DNA from 2 places in the Alteromonas sp. AWJ4_197 genome. Region 2 is predicted to be linked to the other one. Evidence: predicted binding sites of a transcription regulator. Region 2 holds the regulator's gene; the other holds the start of a gene.

Region 1 (11,174 bases), on a different contig from region 2:
CCGTCATTATTTAAATCGAAAGCCATGTCGATAGCCTGACGGGCGATGATAGCAAACATGAAACTGCGGATATCATTGTTATCCACGTCTTCGTCGCCGTCCCAGTCACCTGTCACTGCCTGCACATCTGCGTCCAGCTGATAGGTACCGATAACCGGATCATGGTCAGACGCACGGAAGGGCAGCTCGTTCAGGAATGAAGCCGGCTTATATTCTTCGTTATAATCGAAGAACTCCGGTTCATCACTGTTGATGTGCCATTCAGTAACATCCACCAGCATATCGCGGGCAGCGGCGTTGTTGAACATGTAATCCAGCGTACCCACAAGGCCGTCATAGGTATAGCTGTAAGACGCACTGCCTTTCAATTCAGACACGGTGTCGGTAAAACCGGCTTCTGCCAGTACCTGCACAGGATCTTCCTGAGCATAAGCGTTGTAGTCTCCCAGCAGGATCATCGGCGTGTCCTGATAAGTGCTTTGCAACCATTGTGCAATGGCCATGGCGGCACGGGTACGCTTACGGTTACAGAAACCCTGTTCGGTATTACCGTCTTCCTGACAGCTGCTGCTTGAACCTTTCGATTTCAGATGGTTAACATCAACCACAAAGGTTTTACCGCTTTCAGTGTGTGTAAACAGTTGTGACAGCGACGGACGGTTACCGTAGTCTGCAAACAACACGCCTTCCTCATCAGAAGGACTGTTCGCTTCCATCAGAATCTGCGGTGCACCTGAAGGTGTAACCACGGCAGGACGATACAGAATACCTGATGTAATCGCATCGGTGCCTAACTGTTCAACACCGGCATCTACATAGGCGTAAGTGCCTTCACCGAATTCCGCATTCAGCGCATCAACCAGATGAGCCACTGTACTGTCAGCACCGAAACCGTCATTTTCCAGTTCCAGCAGACCCAGTACGTCAGCATCAATGGCTACCAGCGCGTTGACAATTTTCGCCAGCTGGCGCTGATATTCTGCATAGGAATCTGCACCGCGCTCTGTTGGGAAACCACCTTCATTACCGTCACCGTTGAACAGGTTCAGTACGTTGAAGCTGGCAATTTTCAGGTTACCTTCAGATACCACTGGCGCATCTTCACGGTAGTTATCAGCCAGTAAAGACGGCACCTCAACCGGACGGATTCGGTATGCAGAATAGCCATAGTCCATCACGCCGGTTACACCGGTGATCAGGTCGCCGGAACGGATAGTGTTGTAAGGTGTGAAACCACCTGCAGGCAGCATCCACTCTGACGCATAACCGTCTGCATTGTCGTCAATGATCAGCTTGTTCAGCCCGTTGGCTGTCGCCAGGTCTGCCGCTTCCTGAGAACCCGGTGCATACAGTTGTGTAGGGTTGAACAGACGCTCTGTAGACACCCAGATTTCACCGAAGTCAGAATACGGATAGATATTGCTGATCACCCAGTTTTCGTTACTGGTTACCAGCATACCTTCATATTTTTCAAATCCGGAAGCATCTGTCATAGGCAGAGTAATCGCCACTGCAGATACAGAGCCGGAACCACAGGACAGGGCTTCTGAAGAGGCAGTGATCATTGTGCGGCCGTAGTCTTCACCAACCGTACCCGCTAAACGGACAATCTCACCTTCAGTGACAGAGCCGGCCAGAGAAGAGCTGGCAATGAACACACCTTCAGAGGTTGTCTCGTCGCCGTCACTGTCGCTGCTTTCTTCCTGAATCCAGAAACCGTCCAGAGCCGGTGTCACATGGGTCACAATGGCTTCAACAATCACGCTCTGACCTGAAAGTGGTGAGCTGTCACCGCTTCCCTGTACAGCACTGATGTATGTCGCTTCGTCACCGCAAATACCTAATGATGCGTTGCCGCCATCATCATTGCCGGTGCCGTAGAAACCGAGGTAATCGAAGGTATCCTGAGCGTACGCATCCCATTCAACACTGGGGTCGAACGCATCATAGGCATCACTGTCGCCTTCCGTAACAGAAGACTTGCGCACCAGCGTGCGGTTTTGTGTACGCACGTCACCACCAGACCAGTATGAACCGGGGTCTTCTCCGATAACACCAATACTGTCAATGATCACGCCATTGTTACGCAGCACAACAGCATCATCACCGTTGAACTGAACGCTGCCGCTGGTCATGTCTGCCACATTCAGGATTGGATCTTCCGAAGAAGTATGCGCCAGCACAAATACATCACCCGCAGCCAGTGTGCCGGTTAAAGTGAATGTCTGACCGGCAGAGGCCGACCCGTTAAAGTAAATCTGCACATCGTATGTACTCAGGTCGATGTCAGACAATGTCAGGTTAGCAATCTCAACCGCTTTATTATTAGAACCGCCTTCAATGTATTCAGAAAAGAAAAGCTCTGTGGCCGGAGCTACGTAAGAACCCAGCGGGAAAGGCATTGCCGCAGTGGCATTGCTGGTTTCACCGTCAAACACATTGGTACCGGCAACCTGCCAGTCTGCAATGTTAAACGTTGAAGAAGCACTGCCGCCGGTACGGTAAGCCCAGCTGTCCAGATAATCCCAGTCTGTGCCCGTGCCGTCAGTATCACGGTCACCGTAGTAATCTACCAGCGCGCCGTCACAAAAGACTTCAATGGCATCGTCACCGTTGATAGACATAGCACCACTGGTGTAATCCGGTGCAAAACCGAAGAAGTCTGCGAACCCTGTGGCCTCGCTGGCAACATAAATGAATTGGCCGGCCACAGCTGATACCGCAGGGAAAGTGAATTCCTGACCGTCAGAACCGCCACCATTATTCGCGCCGCCGACACCACACACACTGAGATCATCAATGTTCTGCGTTACCAGTAATTCGATACCTTTAGGTGTACCGCCGGATAACGGGCCGTCAAATACACCGGTAAGCATCAGTGCACCGCTGCCGGAAGGTTGTGGTTCCGGATCGGGCTCCGGTTCAGGGTCCGGCTCAGGATCGGGCGCGGTTACATCACCACAGCTGTCTGCATCGTAAAATAAGTCGATCCATTCAGGATGGTCGACAAACGGATTACGGTTGCCCTGATATTCATAGATGGCACTGTGACGACGGGTTTCGTCAGCATCTACCGGGTCAGCATTGCTCCAGGCAATCAGCGTACACAGTTTGCCCAGCGCCGCTTCACCATTTGAGGTGATACGGTCAACCAGTACCAGGTCAGGCGTAACATCGCTGCCGGCGCCTTCATAGCGCATATCCATGTACATCATCATCCGCGCGATGTCGCCTTTTACCTCGTCACGTGGCTCGAAAGAGTCACTGTCGATACGGTTGGCCGGCGCTTCAGAAAGGGCGTTGTCGGAATTGTCGAAATCCAGGTTGCTGCGGCTGCTGTTTACAGTAATGTCAGACGGACGCAGGTGCTGAATATCGGTATAAGCTTCATTTGACGAGCTGCTGAAACCATGACTCTTTGGCCAGCTGTGCTCACGGTTCCAGTAGTCAGGCTGGCTGGAATACTCGCCGGAGCCGTTTTCTGACTTAGGAATCGATTTGCCGGAATAAATCAGAATGATGTTATCCGGATTTGCAGGATCTTCATCGGTTTCCGTTAATGCCGTCCAGACTTCAGAATAAGTCAGTACCCGTTGACCGGAAATGGTTTCACTGAGTACCTGACGGATAACAGAGGTGTCGGAACTGGCATCGATTTCAGCCTGAACCGCCGCGTAGTATGTAGCAGCATCAAATTCACCGGCATCTGCAACTTTGTCCAGATCAGGACAGTTTGTGCAAACACCGCTTAAGTCTTCGTCACCGCCGCCGGTGCCACTGCCATCATCACCGCCGTCATCACCACTGCCGGTGTAATCGTGGCTGCCCAGGCCTGTGAAATCATCCTGAGCCAGACCTTCCCATTCCGACGTATCATAGGCATCAAACGGGTCAGTATCGCCACCGGCAACACTGCTTAAACGTATGAGTGTGTCGTTCGCTGTGGTTACACTGCCGCTGCCCCAGGAAGAACCGGGGTCAACGCCAACCTGGCCAATACTGTCCAGTACGTTACCGCTGCTGTCAGTCAGAACAATGGCGTCATCACCGTTGAACATGGACTGTGAAGTCAGCACATCAGCCAATGCCTTCAAAGTGTCTCCGGCACTTGAACTGGCAATAACTTGTGTACTTTGCGCTGCGATTGAACCTGAAAGTTCAATGTTTGCGCCCGCTGCAGTTTTTCCGTTGAAATAAATGGACAGTGTATAACCAGTCAGTGATACCGCGCTGTCTGTCGGGTTATAGATTTCTATCGCTTTATTAGAGCTACTCCCTTCAACATACTGAGAAATAAGCAGTTCATCGCCAATGGCAGATGCTGATATCCCCAATACGAGAGGAAGCAGGATTGGTGCTTTCATTATTAGTGCTCCTGCTTGTAATTAGAAACTATCCCAAAGTGCAGTTACAGAGTATAAAGAAATTACTACAAAGAAATGACAATTTTTTGGCCAGCAGCGGTACTTTTTTGACCACATGGTCTGTACTGCCTGGAAACAAAGGGATGCAGGAATATCAGAGAAAATTGATGTACAAGGAAGGGGTTGTGCCCTGAGAATTCAGGGCAATGAAGAAAGTTGCGGGATAACGGGTTAGTTTTGCACCAGCGCGCTGGCCATCTCTTCGTTGAACCATTCTTTTATCATGGCTTTCTCGTAACCCAGGTGCGTATTTTGGGTGAAGGTACGGGGGTTATCTAAAAATCCCATATCCTTTAAGTCAACATCTGCACTCTTAACGACTTTGCCCGCTTCGTTAGTGAGGGTGTAGCTGAATTTAATACGCGGAATGTCCACCCGTTTCACAATGCGAACATCGGTGCCGGTAGCATTGCCAAAAACAAAGCTGCTTGGCCACACCTGGCCGGCAAGATCCAGATTTGTCACCGTGATCGCAAGCTTGTCTTTTTCAGGCAGCTTCTCTGCCAGTTTGGCGAAGTATTCGTCCAGCGCTTTAAATGTGCGCTCACGGAACTTCACCCGGCTTTCATTAGCAGGACGTACATCAGTGTACTTCTCCGGCTTTTCCCAGGTAATTTCTGTGGTGGCAGACCATGCCTGTACAGACAGCAGTAAACTGCCGGCGGTCAGAGAAACCAGTGCAGTTCTAATCAATGTGTTCATGCTTTGCATCTCCCCGATAATTTCGGCCGCGTTGCCCGCGGGCGGCGAAAACATTCTCCGGTTATCCGGTGCCTGCTTTGAGTGGATTTACCGCGCCTCTCATGCGAAATCCCGCACGGAGACAATAAGCAGACACTTTGTTAGAGCAGTGATTAAGCAGATTGTTCCGCTAAATCACCATTATTAAAGCATGAAAAGATGAATGGAAGCTGAACCGCGTTCAGTAGTCCATCGCCAGCAGGCCGGTGGTCTCTATTGAGTGGCAAAACTGCGCCAGTTGCGCACCGTGGATATAAGGATTGATGTTGTCTGTACCACAGAATTTCTTATGGAAGATTTGCACACTGTGGCGGCTCGCCATGATGCCGTCCACGTATTCCTGCTGGAAGGGACGAAGCTGGCCCCGTTGTGCTGCACTGATTGTGTGAAGCTCAGCGAGTTCATTTCTGTCCTGCCAGGTAGCCACATAGGCATACCACTGGCCGACCACATCCTGTGCATCTTTGAACATGTACTGGACGAAGGGTAACCGAAGCACAAAGACCAGTACTACAATCTCTGAAACTACCACAAAACTACGCCACATCTGCTTTACTTTTTCCTGTTGTTTTCTGACTACCCCGGCCTGTTCCCCGCCCGGTAATAAATCATTGGTGACAATTAGCCCTGTAGATAATTTAACCGCTTAACGTCAAGTGCAACAGATTTGTTTTCATACTTATTTATGAGGTTTTATAAGCCTGAGTAGTATGCACAGAAAGGGTTTATTTGATCTATATTAAGTGTGGCGGACATACACTTGTTATACTGCCCGCAGTACACTACACACCTGTGCCAGTTAAGGTTGCCTAATGAGCGAACAAATTCAGGTAAAACAAGTATCCACGGTAAAAGTACACCAGCCCGCCGGCGGCGTAAGTCATAAGCGTCAGTCTGCACGCAGTCAGATTTATGTGCGCGCGGTGAAGGGCCCCATCGAAACGTTCCGCCGCCTGTTCGGTTTTATCTTCCTGGGTTTATTCGCCGTGATCCCCTGGATCCGCTATGACGGCCATCAGGCCATTCTTCTCGATATCATGGAGCAGCGGTTTACCATCTTCGGTCTGACTTTATGGCCTCAGGACCTTACCCTGCTAGCGTACATATTTATCGTCGGTGCTTTCGCCCTGTTTTTTGTTACCACATTTGCAGGCCGTGTGTGGTGTGGTTTTATGTGCCCGCAAACTACCTGGGTCTACATGTATATCTGGTGCGAAGAGAAAATTGAAGGTCCCCGTAATAAGCGTATCAAGCTGGATGAAAGGGCCATGGACTTCGACAAGTTCTGGCGCAAAACACTCAAGCACAGCGCGTGGATTGCCATCGCCCTGCTGACCTCACTGACGTTTGTGGGATACTTCACGCCAATCGGACAGTTATTTATCGATTTTTTCACCTTCAATGCCGGCTTCTGGTCAGTATTTTCCATTCTGTTTTTTACCTTCTGTACCTATGGTAATGCCGGATGGATGCGTGAAATCATGTGCACCCACATGTGTCCGTATGCCCGTTTCCAGTCTGCCATGTTTGATAAAGACACCTTCACCGTGTCATACAATTACAACCGTGGTGAAAAACGCGGACCCCGCCCCCGCAAACTCAGTCATGAAGATCTGGCGACAAAACAGTTGGGAGACTGCATAGACTGCAACTTGTGTGTGCAGGTGTGTCCCACCGGTATCGATATCCGTAACGGTCTGCAATACGAATGCATTAACTGCGGCGCCTGCGTGGATGCCTGCAACGGCGTTATGGAGAAAATGAATTATCCGAAGGGACTTATCAGCTTTACCTCTGAGGAAAGGCTGACCGGCGGAACCACTCATATCGTCAGACCCAAACTGATAGGCTACCTGATTGTCCTGCTGCTGATGGTCGGGTTACTGATTGCCGACATTGCCACCCGCACGCCGCTGGAAGTGGATTTAATCCGCGACCGTAATTCTCTGTACAGGGAAAACGGTAAAGGCAACGTGGAAAACGTCTACACCATTAAGATTCTGAATAAATCTCAGGACACCCACACCTATACCATTCAGGTTGAAGGCCTGCCCGATTACAACATTTTGGGTGACACAACCGTGACTGTGGGTGGCGGAGAAGTCTTCAGTATGCCAATATCTCTGGAAACCTCTCCGAAGAACCTCAGCGAGGCGGTAACGGAAATATCATTCCGTGTCCGTACTCAGGACGCTGAGGGCAATGTTGTGGAAGTCAATGAACCAACAAAATTCCTCTACCGGTGAAACACCTCAGGGTGATTTCGCCTTTTCCGGGCTCAGCCCGGATACTGTTTTAGACGCGCTGGAAACCTGTGGCATTTATCCTGAGTCCGGTTTACTGGCGCTGAACAGTTACGAAAACCGCGTATATCAGTTTAAAGCCGAAGACGGTCAGCGCCTGGTGGTCAAATTTTACCGTCCCGGTCGCTGGACAGATGAACAGATCCTCGAAGAACATGCCTTTGCTCTGGAGCTGGCCGGTGCCGATATTCCTCTGGTAGCCCCGCTTACCATCGATGGCAAAACTATGCAGCAGACTTGCGGATTCCGCTTTGCGATATTTCCGTCGGTAGGCGGCAGACAGTTTGAAGTCGACAACCTTGATCAGATTGAATGGATGGGACGCTTCATTGGCCGTATTCACCGTGTGGCTCAGGCCAAACCTTTTGTTCACCGGCCAGAGCTGAATACTCAGAGCTTTCTGGATGCACCAAGAGATGTGCTTACCCGCAGCCGCTTGCTGCCGTCACATCTGGAAACCGCTTTTTTCGCTATTCTCGATCCGCTGATCAAAGAAACCCGCCAGCGCTACCATAATTCAACCCTTATCCGCTTACATGGCGATTGTCACCCCGGCAATATTTTGTGGCGTGATGGTCCCATGTTTGTCGACCTGGACGACTGCCGCAGCGGTCCGGCCATTCAGGATTTGTGGATGATGCTTTGCGGTGACAGGCAGCAACAGATGTTGCAACTTGATGTGCTGGTGGAAGCCTATGAAGAATTCCATTCATTCGATAACAGCCAGCTTACCCTGATAGAACCTCTGCGGGCGATGCGTATGGTGCACTATATGGCATGGCTGTCACAGCGATGGGAAGATCCCGCTTTCCCCCGTGCATTCCCCTGGTTTGCCGAAGACAAATACTGGGAAGGACAAATTCTGGCACTGAAGGAACAGCTGGCAGCCCTGCATGAACCGCCGTTAAAACTGGGTTACTAGCCCTGAGATGTGAGCGACTTGTCGCGTACGCTACCCGGACGGGAATTGCTGTGGTACTCTTTTTTTGTATTTTGGTTTTACGGATTGTTAAACAATGAAAAAAATAGGTTTATTTCTGCTGGCGGCACTGATGATCCCGTTGCAGGCCTGTGCAGATGACGTTAAATGGAAAGAAGGTACGCACTATAAAGTACTGGATGAGCCGGCGACAGCCAAACCGGAAGTGTATGAATTCCATTCATTCTGGTGTGGTCACTGCTACCGCTTCGAGCCGGTTGTAGCTGAAATTAAGAAAGATCTGCCTGCCGGCACCAAGTTCACAAAAATTCACGTAAACTTTATGCCCGGTGCCTCAGAAGAAGCACAGAACGATGCTACCCGAGCCATGATGATTGGCCGTGCAATGAAAGAAGAAGACAAGCTGAACGGCGCAATCTTCAAATACATTCATGAGCAACGTGCCCCGGTGACAAATCTGGCTGATCTGAAAAACCTCTTCGTAGTTAACGATGTTGATCCGGCTGAGTTCGATAAGCTGGCTGCCAGCTTCGGCGTAAACAACATGGTGAAAAAGAACATCAAGTTGCAGGATCAATACCGCGCCTATGTTCGTGGTACGCCATCTTTCATCGTGAATGGCCGTTATCAGGCAACGTTCACCCAGGGCATGACCATGGATGACGTGAAAGACCTGATCGTGTGGTTGTCTACACAGTAAGCTTTTTACAAATCACTTAAAACGCGCCGAACGGCGCGTTTTTTCTTTGCTACACAGGAACCCTTTTATGACAGATATTCAGGCTCAGGCCACTTTTATCCGTGAGCTCGATAATCTCAAAGCCGTGAAACGTCAGGTCCGCCTGCCCTGCGATGGTGACCGACAGGAGAACAGCGCCGAACACAGCTGGCACGTGGCGTTAATGGCATCGGTGCTGGCACCGTACGCAGAACAAAACGTGAATATTCACCGTGTCATACAGATGATTCTTATCCACGATCTGGTTGAAATCGATGCCGGCGATATGTTCGCTTTTGCTGAAGCGGCCGATCATGCTGAGCAGGAAGAAAAAGAATTTGCCGCCGCAGAGCGCATCTTCGGATTACTTCCCAAGGGCCAGGGCGAAACCTTGCTGGCGTTGTGGCACGAGTTTGAAGCTGCAGAAACACCCGACGCTAAATTTGCCAAAGCCATGGACAGAGTATTACCGGTGTTTCAGAACATGGCAGCAGAAGGCGGAAGCTGGGTGCGTCACGGGGTAGCGAAAGAGAAAATTCTTGCCCGCAACGCCCACTTACAACAAGCCGCCCCGGGCTTATGGCGCTATGTGAACGAACAGCTTGATGTGGCCGTTGAGAAGGGATGGCTGAAAAGCGGTGACAAGGCTTAGCCTGTTTGAGCTGAGGGATGTCTGCAAATCGCTCTCACACGATGAGACAAGCACTGTACTTTTCTCTTTACCTTTTTGTCTTCAGGTAAAAGCTCCAGTTTTGTTTGGAACAACAAGAGGGTCGTTTTATGATGGAAGTATAGATACTCGTATGCTGTGCTGGATCCTTGTTAAATTTCTCTGCTGTCATTAAATGTTGTCTGCTGCTTCCACTGTGGTTATTGCTCTGGAGGCTGTCTGTATTTCTGGAGTATGCACCGCACGCGAGTCTCTGGTTTCCTCCTGCAGGACTTACCTTTGCAGCTTTCTTACTCATGGGAAGCAGATCTGCAACGCTTGCTGTATGGCTTGCCTGCATGCTCTCTACATTCTGGGAAAACAGCTTATTTAATACTGCCAGGGATACCGCTGAACTGTTAGCTTCCGGCAGTATCTTCGCTACCCTGCACACGTTCCTGTATGGTGGAGGCGCGTTACTGCTTAAGCGCCAGATGGCGCTTTCAGCGTCTTTTAACTTAGTCACTCTTGTGACCAGATTTTTGCTGATTGCCGCTGTCAGCAGTCTGATTCTGGCGGCAAGCGGGTTGGCTCTGATTTATTCTTACGATGGCGTTGACAGCCTGATTGCCTGGTGGATTGGGGATATGACGGGTGTTGTAGTTATGACCCCGATATTTGCCGGTATAGTCACCCGTTTATTTCCACGTTACTCATTCATGCCGGAAATTAATTTTTATGATCGCCCGAAAGCCCTTTCGACGTTTATCTGGAAACTGGTACTGACAGGTCTGCTATTAAGCATAATTTTAGTCACGGCAGAATGGCTTAACTCAGAGGAGATAGCATGCTTCATTTTCTTTCTCGCTATTCCTGTCACCTGGATTGTATTTACTGAGACGCCATTCAGAGCCAGTATCAGCCTGGCTGCAGTGAGTGTTTTGACTGCGGCAATAGTGGCGGTTATTGGTGTAGACACGCAGGCCTATATTTACCAGTTCGGCATCAATGTCATCGCCTGTAGTGCTTACTTTACTATGTGCGTCCCTGCACTGGCAGCGGACAACCGGGCACTGTTTGAAAAAGTACATATAGATTATCTGACGCAGGCCTTAAACCGTGAACACTTCACGGCTCTGGCTGAACAGCAGCTGAAATACGCAGCCCGTTACGACAAGCCGGTCAGCCTGATTGTTTTTGATGTGGACAAGTTCAAAGTGATTAACGACACCTACGGGCACTCTGTGGGTGACAATGTACTCAGAGAGATTGCTATTTGTGTGCGTCAAAAATTACGCAAAAGTGATGTGTTCGGGCGGTTTGGCGGAGACGAATTTGTTTTACTTTTACCCCGGACAAATGTACACAGGGCCAGACAGGTTGCCGCTACGTTAAGAGA
Region 2 (11,174 bases):
TATTACCGGTTCACAAATTATACCCGGCGCCCTTGATATTAATCTTGATGAAGAAGGCAGTGACCATTCAGGAGATTTGCCGCATACAAATCTCTCTCCTGATGCGCTGGCGGTATTACTGGGAAGCTTAGGCATTACCGAAAATAGTGATGTTGTGATTTATGATAATCGTGGCATGTTTACGGCACCAAGGCTTTGGTGGATGCTAAAAGCAGCAGGCCATGATAAAGTGACTGTATTAGACGGCGGCTGGCCAGCCTGGCAAGCGGCGGGCTATCCTGATTCCGGAGCGGTCCCGCAAAGCGGGAATGCACTTTACAATCCGTCTTCGCCTGCCCGCAAATGGTTTGTTAATGCTGAAGAAGTCAGCAACGCACTTTCACAAGATATCCAGATTATCGACGCCAGAAGCGAAGCCCGCTTTTATGGCGAAGTAGAAGAGCCCAGACAAGGACTACGTCGGGGTCACATGCCCGGCGCGTTTAATTTGCCTTTTCAATGTGTCTTAGACAACGGATGTTTTAAATCACCGGAAGCACTCAAACAGATTTTTGCAGACAAAGGGATAGACCTTGATAAACCAATCATCTGCAGTTGTGGCTCCGGTGTTACAGCATGTATTACCGGCATGGCCGCTCTGTTATGTGGTGCCACAGACGTATCCGTTTATGATGGCGCATGGGCAGAGTGGGGAGCTAATTCACACTTTCCTGTGGAGGTTAAATGATGAGCAATAAACCACGTGTCGTCGTGTTAACCGGGGCAGGTATTTCAGCGGAATCCGGCTTGAAGACATTCCGCGACAGCAATGGCTTATGGGAAAACCATAAAGTTGAGGATGTTGCGACACCTGAGGCGTTTGCCACAAATCCTGAACTGGTTTACCGCTTTTATAATGCACGGCGGGCACAATTACAGGAACCCGGTGTGTTACCTAATGCTGCACACAGTGCACTGGCCAGACTTGAAAAGCAGCTTGGTAAAGACTTTCTGCTTGTAACCCAGAACGTGGACGACCTTCACGAACGAGCCGGCAGTCAGCGCATGATTCACATGCACGGAAAGTTACTCTCAGCCCGTTGTACTGGTTCCGGCCAGTCTCACTCATGGGATGAGTCTTTTGATGATCAAACCCCTTGCCCGTGTTGCACACCTTCTGCAGGTCTTCGTCCTGACATTGTGTGGTTTGGTGAGATGCCGCTGCAAATGGACGATATAATCCTGGCTTTGACTAAAGCGGATTTGTTTATCTCAGTGGGGACATCAGGTCAGGTTTATCCGGCAGCCGGCTTTGTGCAGGTTGCGAAGGACAGCGGAGCCAGAACTGTGGAGCTGAATCTTCAACCCAGTGATCGCTGCGACATGTTCGATGAGTCATACCACGGCCCGGCGTCTAAAGTTGTTCCTAACTTTGTCGACAGTCTGCTTGAAGAGTTATCATTGACCGCCACGTTGTAAATGTCGCCGTATCTCGATGAATTTATTACTATCGCTCTGGTACACCTTCTGGCAGTAGCCAGCCCGGGGCCTGATTTTGCTGTAGTAGTGCGTAACAGTGTTGCTTATGGTCGCAGGACAGCCATGTTCACCAGTGTGGGTATTGGCCTGGCAATTCTGGTCCATGTGGCTTATTCACTCGTCGGAATTAGCGTACTACTTAAAACCACACCCTGGCTTTATACTGCGTTTACCTATATTGCAGCTGCCTACCTGTTATATCTCGCTTCGGGAGCGTTGAGAAGCGGCCCTGCACAGGCAAACAATGAAGCAGGTGCTGAAATCGCCGCTAAACAGCCGGCTATCAGTGCTAAAAAAGCGTTCATTCAGGGATTTCTTACCAATGGCCTTAACCCTAAGGCCACTTTATTTTTCCTGTCACTGTTCACTGTCATCATTGACTCACAAACGCCTTCAGATATCCGGTTAATGTACGGGCTTTATCTGTCGTTCGCGACGGGGGCGTGGTTTTGTCTGCTTTCCTATTTGCTCAGCACCAGTCGTGTTGCAGGTGCTATCCGGTCAAAAGGCTACTGGCTCGACCGGGCCATGGGCGTTTTACTCATCGGGCTGGCTGTGAAGTTAGTCTTAGCGTAGTAGGCAATCTGGCCCATTGGGGTATAATCGCCACAACTTATTGAATTAAAGAAGTATCTGAGTGCCTGATATGCAACCTGACAACAAAAAAGCCTTGTACAATGACCGTTTTAACCTGTTGAACGGCAAAGGGTTATTTGATTTCAGAAAACTGGCCTCCACATCAGTAAACCTGCTGAAAAGTAACTTCTGGCCGATTTTTCAGGCGTGCGCGCTTATCATACTGGTCGTGTTTGCGTTTGCCATGGTGATCTCCGGTATTTATCCCATAGAGCAACTTACTGCAATGCCCGCTGAACAACAGGGTATTCTTGATATCGCGATGATCCTGATTGTTGCGCCGTTGTCAGCCGGGTTGTCACTGATGGGAGTTAATATCGCCAGGGGTAACAGAATTAAAACCAGTGATGTATTTCGTTATTTGTCCTGGGTTTTACCGCTGGCTCTGGCACAACTGCTGGTTACAATTCTGGTACAAATAGGGCTGACTGTGCTCATCCTGCCCGGTTTATACCTCTTCGTAGCCACCACCTTTACCTTACCTCTGATTGCAGATAAGAAGCTGGGGGTATTGCAGGCCATCATCACATCCTGCAAAGCAGTGAATCAATTTATACTATCGTTTATTGTTCTTTTTGTTATTTTTCTCGTACTGTTCCTGTTAAGTATTTTTACATTCGGGTTAGCCTTTTTAGTGATTATGCCGCTATATTTTGTGGTGACTGGTATGCTGTATACCACACTGTTTGATACTGCGGAAAATCATCAGGTTAACGAATCAGCGGGACAGGAGTCGACGTTCGATGCATAAAAGAGAAACGATGAAAATTGTACTGATCACAGTTGCCGTATTACTGGTAATTGTTATCAATGCCTGGATCATGTCCTCAAGGGAGCCGGATATTCTGGATATTCCGGTGACAGAACAGGCAAGAAAGCCGGTACCGGACTTCAAAGAGATTGAAAATGTGCAGGAGAAAAAGGAAGCTTTCTTCTCGTATCTCAAGCCTGAAGTCGAGAAACAAAACGAATATCTTCTGTCTCTGCGTCATTATATTCAAACATTGCAGCGACAGTTATCGTTGGGTGAAACGTTAAGTGAAGACGACACCAACCGCATAGCGTGGCTGGTCAATGAGTACAAAGTGGACGAAGGCGCAGATTTAACAGAACAACTTCAGGTACTGATGCGCCGTGTAGATATTTTACCGGTATCACTGGTTCTTGCTCAGGCAGCAAATGAATCTGCATGGGGAACCAGCCGCTTTGCTACTGAAGGATATAACTTCTTCGGACTATGGTGTTTCAGAAAAGGATGCGGTTTTGTCCCGTCACGGCGAAGTGACGGACTCGATCATGAAGTGGCCAGGTTCCCGAACCTGTCGAAAGCCACTTATACCTATATGCGAAACATCAACCGCCACTATGCCTACAAGGAACTGCGCGATATTCGAAATACACTGCGCAGCAATCAGCTTCCTGTTACCGGCGTTGCGCTGGCTGAAGGACTGATGAATTACTCGGAACGCGGGGTCGCTTATGTTGAGGAATTACAGGCGATGATCCGTTATAACAAGGATTATATGTAGTGAAAAAGGCTTTACTGGCAGCAAGCTTTCTTTGTCTGAACATGTATCAGGCGTCGGCTGAAACCATTCAGGTTGAGTACAGCCGTTTCTATAGCCATGTTAAAAAGCTCGATGGTGAAGATACGCAAGCTCTGCAATTTGCATTTGGTTTTGTGCGTGTAGGGGAAGGGTATCTGTGTGGTATTAACGATGCGAAAATCATCACAGAAAAACAGGTGATGCCACTTACTGTTTCGCCGGAAAACCGCTTCACCGTGCCTGATGATAAGATACTTAAAATGGCAGAAGCAGTGGTTGAAATTGATTTGGCGGAAGCGGCGAACTTGTGTGATATGTCCGTTCAGCTCGAGACGAAGCCGGCTTATCTTTCCAAAACCTACACGAAAGAAGAACTGGTATTTCTGCTCGAACAATACAAATCATTCTTCAATGCTATGGGCAGTTTTTTGTCATTCATGATGCCTACTGTCGACGGGCTGAATATACAGTTTGCCGATGATAACATCAGTATGCCTCTTAAAGATGCGCCTTCTATCAATATGGGCATCGTGACGTTACCTGCTGACTGGATAGAACAAAGTAAAGGCCTGACTTTGCCGGATGTGCCGATGAGGATAACGGCAAAAGCCGTGCGCTGAGCCGGTAAGCAGAAAATGTAAAGGAACCGCTTCCTATGAAGCGGTGCCGATTGTCGTATTTTCTTCGATATTATCTTCAATGACTAACTGATATTTAATTTCTTCCGCCAGCCGGTTTACTGTTTTTTCCCCTTCCAGACATAATTCACCAGCACGGTGAAACTCCATCAGTCCTACATCTGAAAGATGAGGCTCTATCAGTACGTCAGGCGGATCTCCGGCCAGTCTGGAGCGGGTCACGCGGGCTTGCAGTATTTCAAGAGAACTGCTCATGACACTCAGGATCCCCGGCGGTTCCGGTTTATCTGACCTGGATTCCGGTGAAAACCACTGCCTGACAATATTTGAACCTTTAGAGAAAAAGTCATCGGTTTTTTTCTGGATTTTTTCATGTTCTGCGGCTGGTCTTTCCAGGCGCTGAGGCTTGAAATCAGCGTTGAGATTCACCGCAATCACAAAATCTGCGCCCAGTTGACGGCAAAGGTTTACAGGTACAGGATTGACGACAGCACCATCCACCAGCCACCGGCCATTATATTCAACCGGACTGAACAAGGCAGGAATTGCGCAGGATGCCTGAATACAATTATCAACGGGCCCTTGGTTGAACATGACTTCGCGGCCGGAGTATAAATCCGTGGCAACCACAGCAAAGGGTTTATTCATCTCTTCAAAAGACGGGGCGCAAAATTCTTCCGCCAGTTTGGTAAACACTTTTTGTCCGCTGGCAATGCCACCTTTGCGGATGCCAACACCCATTAAAGACAGGATTTGCCATTCTGTTAACGAGCAAGCCCACTCTTTGAGGTGCTCAAGCTTACCACTTGCATAGGCTGCACCCACATAAGCACCTATCGAGCAACCCGCAACCACATCTATCTTAACGCCCAGCCGTTCAAGTGCTTCAATGATGCCAATATGTGTCCAGCCCCTTGCAGCGCCGGCACCGAGTGCGAGTCCGATTTTCATGGTTTATTCCGTCAGATTAACAATTTGAACAGGGGATTGTGCATCATCACTGACCGCACTGGTAAAATCCGGCTTGTCGAAGGCTGTATCACCGTCTTCTACCGGTGCGCCTGTGGCCTTGATCCCTTTAAAATCATACAAATTGCCATCAGCGAGGTGTGATGGGGCAACGTTCTGAATTGCACGGAACATAGACTCAATGCGACCCGGAAAACGCTTATTCCAGTCCTGCAGCATCATTTTAATATTTTGTCTTTGCAGATTCTCCTGAGAACCGCAAAGATTACAGGGGATGATCGGGAACTCAGTGGCGTCAGCGTATTTCTGAATGTCTTTCTCACTGCAATAAGCCAGCGGGCGAATAACAATGTGTTCACCATTATCACTTACCAGTTTGGGGGGCATGGCTTTTAGCTTTCCGCCATGGAACATGTTCAGAAACAATGTTTCCAACATATCATCACGATGATGACCGAGGGCTATTTTGGTTGCGCCGAGTTCTTTTGCAGTACGGTACAGGATCCCGCGTCTTAATCTTGAACACAGTGAACAGGTGGTTTTCCCTTCAGGGATTTTATCTTTAACAATGGAATAGGTATCTTCTTCTACAATTTTGTAGTCAATACCCAGAGAATTCAGGTATTCAGGTAACACATGCTCCGGAAAGCCGGGCTGCTTCTGGTCGAGGTTAACCGCGACGATATCGAAATTGACCGGTGCAATTTTGCGTAAAAATAGCAGGATATCCAGCAAGGTATAGCTGTCTTTTCCGCCGGATAAGCACACCATGACCTTGTCGCCGTCTTCAATCATATTGAAGTCTTCGATGGCTTTGCCAACATGTCTGCGCAGTCTTTTCTGCAACTTGTTAAAGTTGTATTTTTGTTTACTTTGCGCACTGTGACTGGCGTTCTCAGATGGCGTAGATGTTACTTGATTCATGGCACTTCAGAATTGGCTGGAAAAATAAAAGTACCATTATACAAAAGCAGACGGAATGCTGCTACACAAGCAGCATTCCGTTATCGCGCATTTACTTAACCGGAGACGTAAACCCGTCAGGTTTAACCGCCAGCACATCGCAATTCAGGTTATCAATAACATGCTCTGCAGTATTGCCCAAAAAGGCGGCTGATATGCCTGTACGTCCCACGGTACCGATGACGACGAGTTCTGCATCCAGCTGTTCAGTCACTTTCGGAATAGCTATATCAGGTAATCCCTCAACAACATGGCAATTTGCTACGCCGATCCCAAATTTAGCGCTGTGGTTTTCCATTTCCTGAACATGATGATTGCGCACAGCGTTATGATACGTCTCAGGATTGAAATCGGGGATCTCAATGGCGATATTCAGTGGGGCAGAAGGATAGGCATTAACCAGATGTACCTGACCGCTCAGTAACTCTGCATAATCCTTTGCGATACCGGTCAACTTGTCATTCAGTTGTGCATGTTCTTTGTCTTCTGTACCCACATTGACTGCCGCAACAATATTACCGTGTTCAGGCCAGGCATGAGCTTTGACAAGTAAAACCGGAGCCGGACATTTTCTTAGTAAGTGCCAGTCTGTTGGTGTAAAGAGCACTGATGCAAAATCATCGTGTTTGCGGGTAGCTTTAACGACCAGGTCAACCTGACGGTTAATGGTGTAGCGGGTAATGGCTTCGTAACGTTTATCACTCCACTCAACAGCAACCTTTACATCATAATCATCGTAGCGGGTCAGATTTTTTTCTGCCCAGGCAATGCGGTCTTTGGTTACCGCATCACGCATGGCTTCACGCTCACTGCGGGTGAGCATTGTTGTCATGTCATAAGAAAAGTCGTATACAACAAGCAGTGCGTGTACTTCTGCACCGGTTTTACGGGCAATTTCGATGGCTCTTGAAAGGGCAGGTTGTTCAGGGTTGTCGGCCTGAACGACGGCGAGAATACGTTTGCAGGTGATCATGGCGTCTCTCCTTATTGATGCAGACAATAAATACTGCCTTCATCTTTAGTATAAGACTTACAGCAGGAGAGACCTTGTTTCAGATCAATATTTCAACGGGATATTAATCCACGCAAAGAGTAGGAATGTCCATAGAGTGCAGCTTTTTATCCATAGCCGTAAAATCCAGAACAGTAATGAGCTTCCCGTCTACTTTGATAATGCCTTCTTTCTGGAAGCGGGTCAGCAAGCGGCTGATCGTTTCTACCGTTAATCCGAGATAATTACCGATTTCGTTGCGGGTCATACTCAGATTGAACTGACGGTGAGAAAAACCCCGTTCTTCGAAGCGACCGGACAGATGGGCGATAAAATAAATCAGACGTTCTTCTGCCGTCCGTTTATTCAGCAGCATCATCATTTCATGATCCTGCTTAATTTCAGCACTCATAAAACGCATGATCTGATGGCGCAATTTCGGGAATTGCTCAGACATTTTTTCAAGGGTGGAATAGGGCAGCTCACACACCATGGCAGTTTCCAGCGCCTGAGTGTAACTCTGGTGAGTGTCGTCACGTAAACCGTCAAAACCGATAATATCGCCCGGGAAGTGGAAACTGATAATTTGCTCTTCACCTTCTTTATCGGTGACAAAAGACTTAAATGAACCTGCCCGCACAGCGTACAGAGAGGTAAATTTATCGCCGGCTTCTACCAGGGTGTCGTGTTTATGCAAAGGCTTTTTGCGTTCAATGATGTCATCCAGTGACTCAATCTCAGTTTTATTGAGGGCCACGGGCAGACACAAATGACTGAAACTGCAATTCTGGCAGTGTATAGAAAAATCCGAACGTTTTTGCATGCTCACTTTCCGCTGTTTGCGATAATTCTAATGTATAGTACTTAAAGCCCGCCACAACAGCAATAATGCGTACAACAGCAAACTCAAAGCAATGATTTGACGAACTACGGGTTGTCTGAAACCTGAGGAAAGCCAGTCTGCACCAGCCCGGACAGCCAGCAACGCCGGTAGCGTTCCTAAACCAAAACCGGCCATGATTACAGCACCGGATATTGCCGTCCCTGAAGCCAGTGCCCATGTCAGGGTGGAATAAACCAGTCCACAGGGCAACCATCCCCAAATCATACCATAGGGAAAGGCGCTGGTAGGAGACCTGAAAGGTAAAAACCGTTTCGACAACGGCTGAATTCTTTGCCAGAGTTTACTGCCGAGGGCTTCAACAGCGGTCAGGCCACGCCACCAGTTACCCAGATAGCAGGCCATGGCAATCAGCATAATGCCACTGATGACGGCGAGTACGGGGCCGGTCACGGGTACAGCTTCTTTCGCTATCTGCCCGATGCCGCCGGTCACAGCGCCGGCAAGTATGTAACTGAATATACGACCAAAGTTGTAGCTAAGCGCATAGGGTAAAGGCGATGAGCCTGCCGGCGTGGCGGCAGACAGTGCCAGCGATACGCCGCCGCACATTCCCACACAATGAACGCCTCCGCCCAGCCCGACCAGCAAGGCAGAAAAAAACGACAGATCACTCATTGAGTTTTTTTCGTTCTTCGGCCAGTTTTTTTTCTTCAGGAGATAAATCATCATCGAAAAGAATACTGTAGCCCTGGCGATCCAGGTCTTCAAACTGGTTAGATTTTACTGCCCAAAAAAATACGCCGATGGCAATGGCCACAATGATCACAGCAAGGGGAATAAGGACGTAAATTATACTCATAGCGTTACTTTAACAGTCTCGTCGAATTTGTTACTACCAGAATACTACTCAGACTCATACCAATCACCGCCATCCACGGCGTCAGGATGCCGGACACTGCAAACGGCAGGATAACCAGATTGTAGCCTACGGCCCATCCCATATTCTGCCTGACTGTCGCTTTTACTCTTCTGGCCATCAGAGTAAGGTGTCCGAGTACAGCCAGCTTATCATTTAATAAAATCACATCCGCGGCACTTTTTGCGATATCCGTGGCATTACCCACTGCAATGCCAACATCAGCCGCTGCCATCACCGGCGCGTCGTTAATACCATCCCCCAGCATCATGACATGACGGCCCTGCCGCTGAAGGGCTGTCACGGCATTTAATTTATCTTCAGGGCTGTTCCCGCCTGTGGCTTTGTCTACAGGTAAATTCGCTGCAATGTCGTCAACATTTTGCTGAATATCGCCACTCAGAATTATCCGCTCCAGTTGCGCCAATTTGCTCAGGCTGTCTGCGGCATCCGCTTTAATTTTATCTGCTACACGAAAGGCGGCAACGGGCACACCGTTTTCGGTAAGAAACACGTTAGCGGGAAAGGGCGACAGGCCGGCATCAACACCGGTGAAAGAAGCCGAACCGGCTTTATAACTGCGGCCATTGCATTGCGCGCTGATGCCCATTCCGGCCACAACGTCAACTTGGCTCAGAATTAATCCCTGATTGTTATCAGAAACAAAGGCAGCGGCAACCGGATGTTCTGAACGGGACTCTATTGCTCCCATCAAAGCACGGATTTCATTTTCCCGTGCCGGCTCAGCAAACCAGCTGTTTATCTGAGCAAACTTTCCTTCGGTCAGCGTTCCGGTTTTATCCAGCACCAGGGTATCTACGTGGTTGATTTGCTCCAGTGCATCGGCTCTTTTCAATAAAATGCCATGCCGGTTAAGGTTTGCCATTGCGCAGGTGAGGGCAGATGGCGTAGCCAGCCCCAGCGCACAGGGGCAGGTTGCTACCAGTACCGCGATGCTGATCCAAAAGGCATTATCATTACCCTGCCAGTGCCAGTAAGCCCATGAAGATGCAGCCGTAATCAGTACTACGGCGACAAAATAACTGGAAAAGCGGTCAGCCATAAGAGCGACCCGGGGCTTCGCAGCCATAGCGGTGGATTGCAGACGGATGATCTGATTTACCAGCGCAAATTTTAACGCCCTGGTTACCGTTACCGTTATTACGCCGGTACGGTTTACCGTACCCCCGAACACCGTATCGCCGGTTTGTTTACGCACCGGATTAAACTCGCCGGTAAGCATCGATTCATCGGTTTCACTGGCACCGTCAGTCACAATACCGTCTACGGGAATGGTCTCTCCGGCTTTGACCACAACAACATCGCCGGTTTTGAGCGATTTCGCCAGTACCTGTGTTACGGTGTTATCCGCAGCCACCTGATTAGCGGTTACCGGAATATACTGCAACATATTCGCTGAGATCTGCGCGGCGCGGTGCCTGCTCCGGTGTTCCAGAAAACGACTCAGTAAAAGCAGGAAAATAAACATGCAAACTGATTCAAAATACACTTCGCCGCGACCGGTAACCGTTGCAAACAGACCGGACAGCCAGGTACCCAACACTGCAATACTCACCGGTACATCCATATTCACGGTCCGGGCCGACAAAGCCTTAAGCGCGCCAACGTAAAACGTACTGCCGGAATACAGCACCACCGGTGTGGTCAGAACCAACGCTATCCAGTGAAAATAAGACCGTGTCTGTGCATCCATTGCATCGAATAAATCAAAATACAGGGCCGCCGCCAGCATCATTACCTGCATGGTCATCAGACCTGCGAGGCCGAGTTTTTTCAAAAAGCGCTTATCTTCCGCTTTGTATGAAGCTTCATGCTGGTCCGGTTGAAACGGCAGCGCCGGGTAACCAATACGCCGTAGCGTAGCCATGATGCTGCTGAGCGATACTGCCTCAGGTTGCCATATAACCACTGCGCGTCGCTGTGCTACATTCACCGCAATCTGGCTGACACCGGTGATACGCGACAATTGCTTTTCAATCAGCCAGCCGCAGGCCGCACAGGTTATGCCTTCAAGAGTTAGCTCAATATGCTTGTTATTACCGTTATCAACGACGAACTCTTCCTGTAAGGCAGGCTCGTCATAGACAGACAGTTTATCCAGTGTTTCGCTTAATGCTGCATCACCTTTAGA

Evidence for each region. Region 2 encodes FNR, which switches genes on or off when oxygen is low (the NO sensors DNR and NnrR bind a similar motif). Its sites were predicted from a motif close to TTGATCTAGATCAA; they were not measured.
Region 1: ccoG (cytochrome c oxidase accessory protein CcoG) is a predicted target of FNR. The motif match lies at 5,895-5,908, and genes of this name have one in related genera.

Annotation. Positions count from the first base shown of each region.
Region 1 covers NZ_JBSWWW010000006.1:254,773-265,946, forward strand. The annotation lists gene ACXAGC_RS14970 (ExeM/NucH family extracellular endonuclease) at 1-4,364, opposite strand, end outside; gene ACXAGC_RS14975 (DUF3016 domain-containing protein) at 4,596-5,126, opposite strand; gene ACXAGC_RS14980 (hypothetical protein) at 5,347-5,712, opposite strand; gene ccoG (cytochrome c oxidase accessory protein CcoG) at 5,978-7,411, shown strand; gene ACXAGC_RS14990 (serine/threonine protein kinase) at 7,383-8,390, shown strand; gene ACXAGC_RS14995 (thiol:disulfide interchange protein DsbA/DsbL) at 8,485-9,108, shown strand; gene ACXAGC_RS15000 (HD domain-containing protein) at 9,176-9,778, shown strand; gene ACXAGC_RS15005 (sensor domain-containing diguanylate cyclase) at 9,946-11,174, shown strand, end outside.
Region 2 covers NZ_JBSWWW010000004.1:101,455-112,628, reverse strand. The annotation lists gene ACXAGC_RS09715 (sulfurtransferase) at 1-727, shown strand, start outside; gene cobB (Sir2 family NAD+-dependent deacetylase) at 724-1,458, shown strand; gene ACXAGC_RS09705 (LysE family translocator) at 1,459-2,094, shown strand; gene ACXAGC_RS09700 (hypothetical protein) at 2,156-2,905, shown strand; gene ACXAGC_RS09695 (glucosaminidase domain-containing protein) at 2,898-3,683, shown strand; gene ACXAGC_RS09690 (DUF2987 domain-containing protein) at 3,683-4,321, shown strand; gene rssA (patatin-like phospholipase RssA) at 4,355-5,290, opposite strand; gene ttcA (tRNA 2-thiocytidine(32) synthetase TtcA) at 5,294-6,232, opposite strand; gene uspE (universal stress protein UspE) at 6,324-7,244, opposite strand; gene fnr (fumarate/nitrate reduction transcriptional regulator Fnr) at 7,348-8,091, opposite strand; gene ACXAGC_RS09665 (sulfite exporter TauE/SafE family protein) at 8,113-8,781, opposite strand; gene ccoS (cbb3-type cytochrome oxidase assembly protein CcoS) at 8,774-8,965, opposite strand; gene ACXAGC_RS09655 (heavy metal translocating P-type ATPase) at 8,970-11,174, opposite strand, start outside.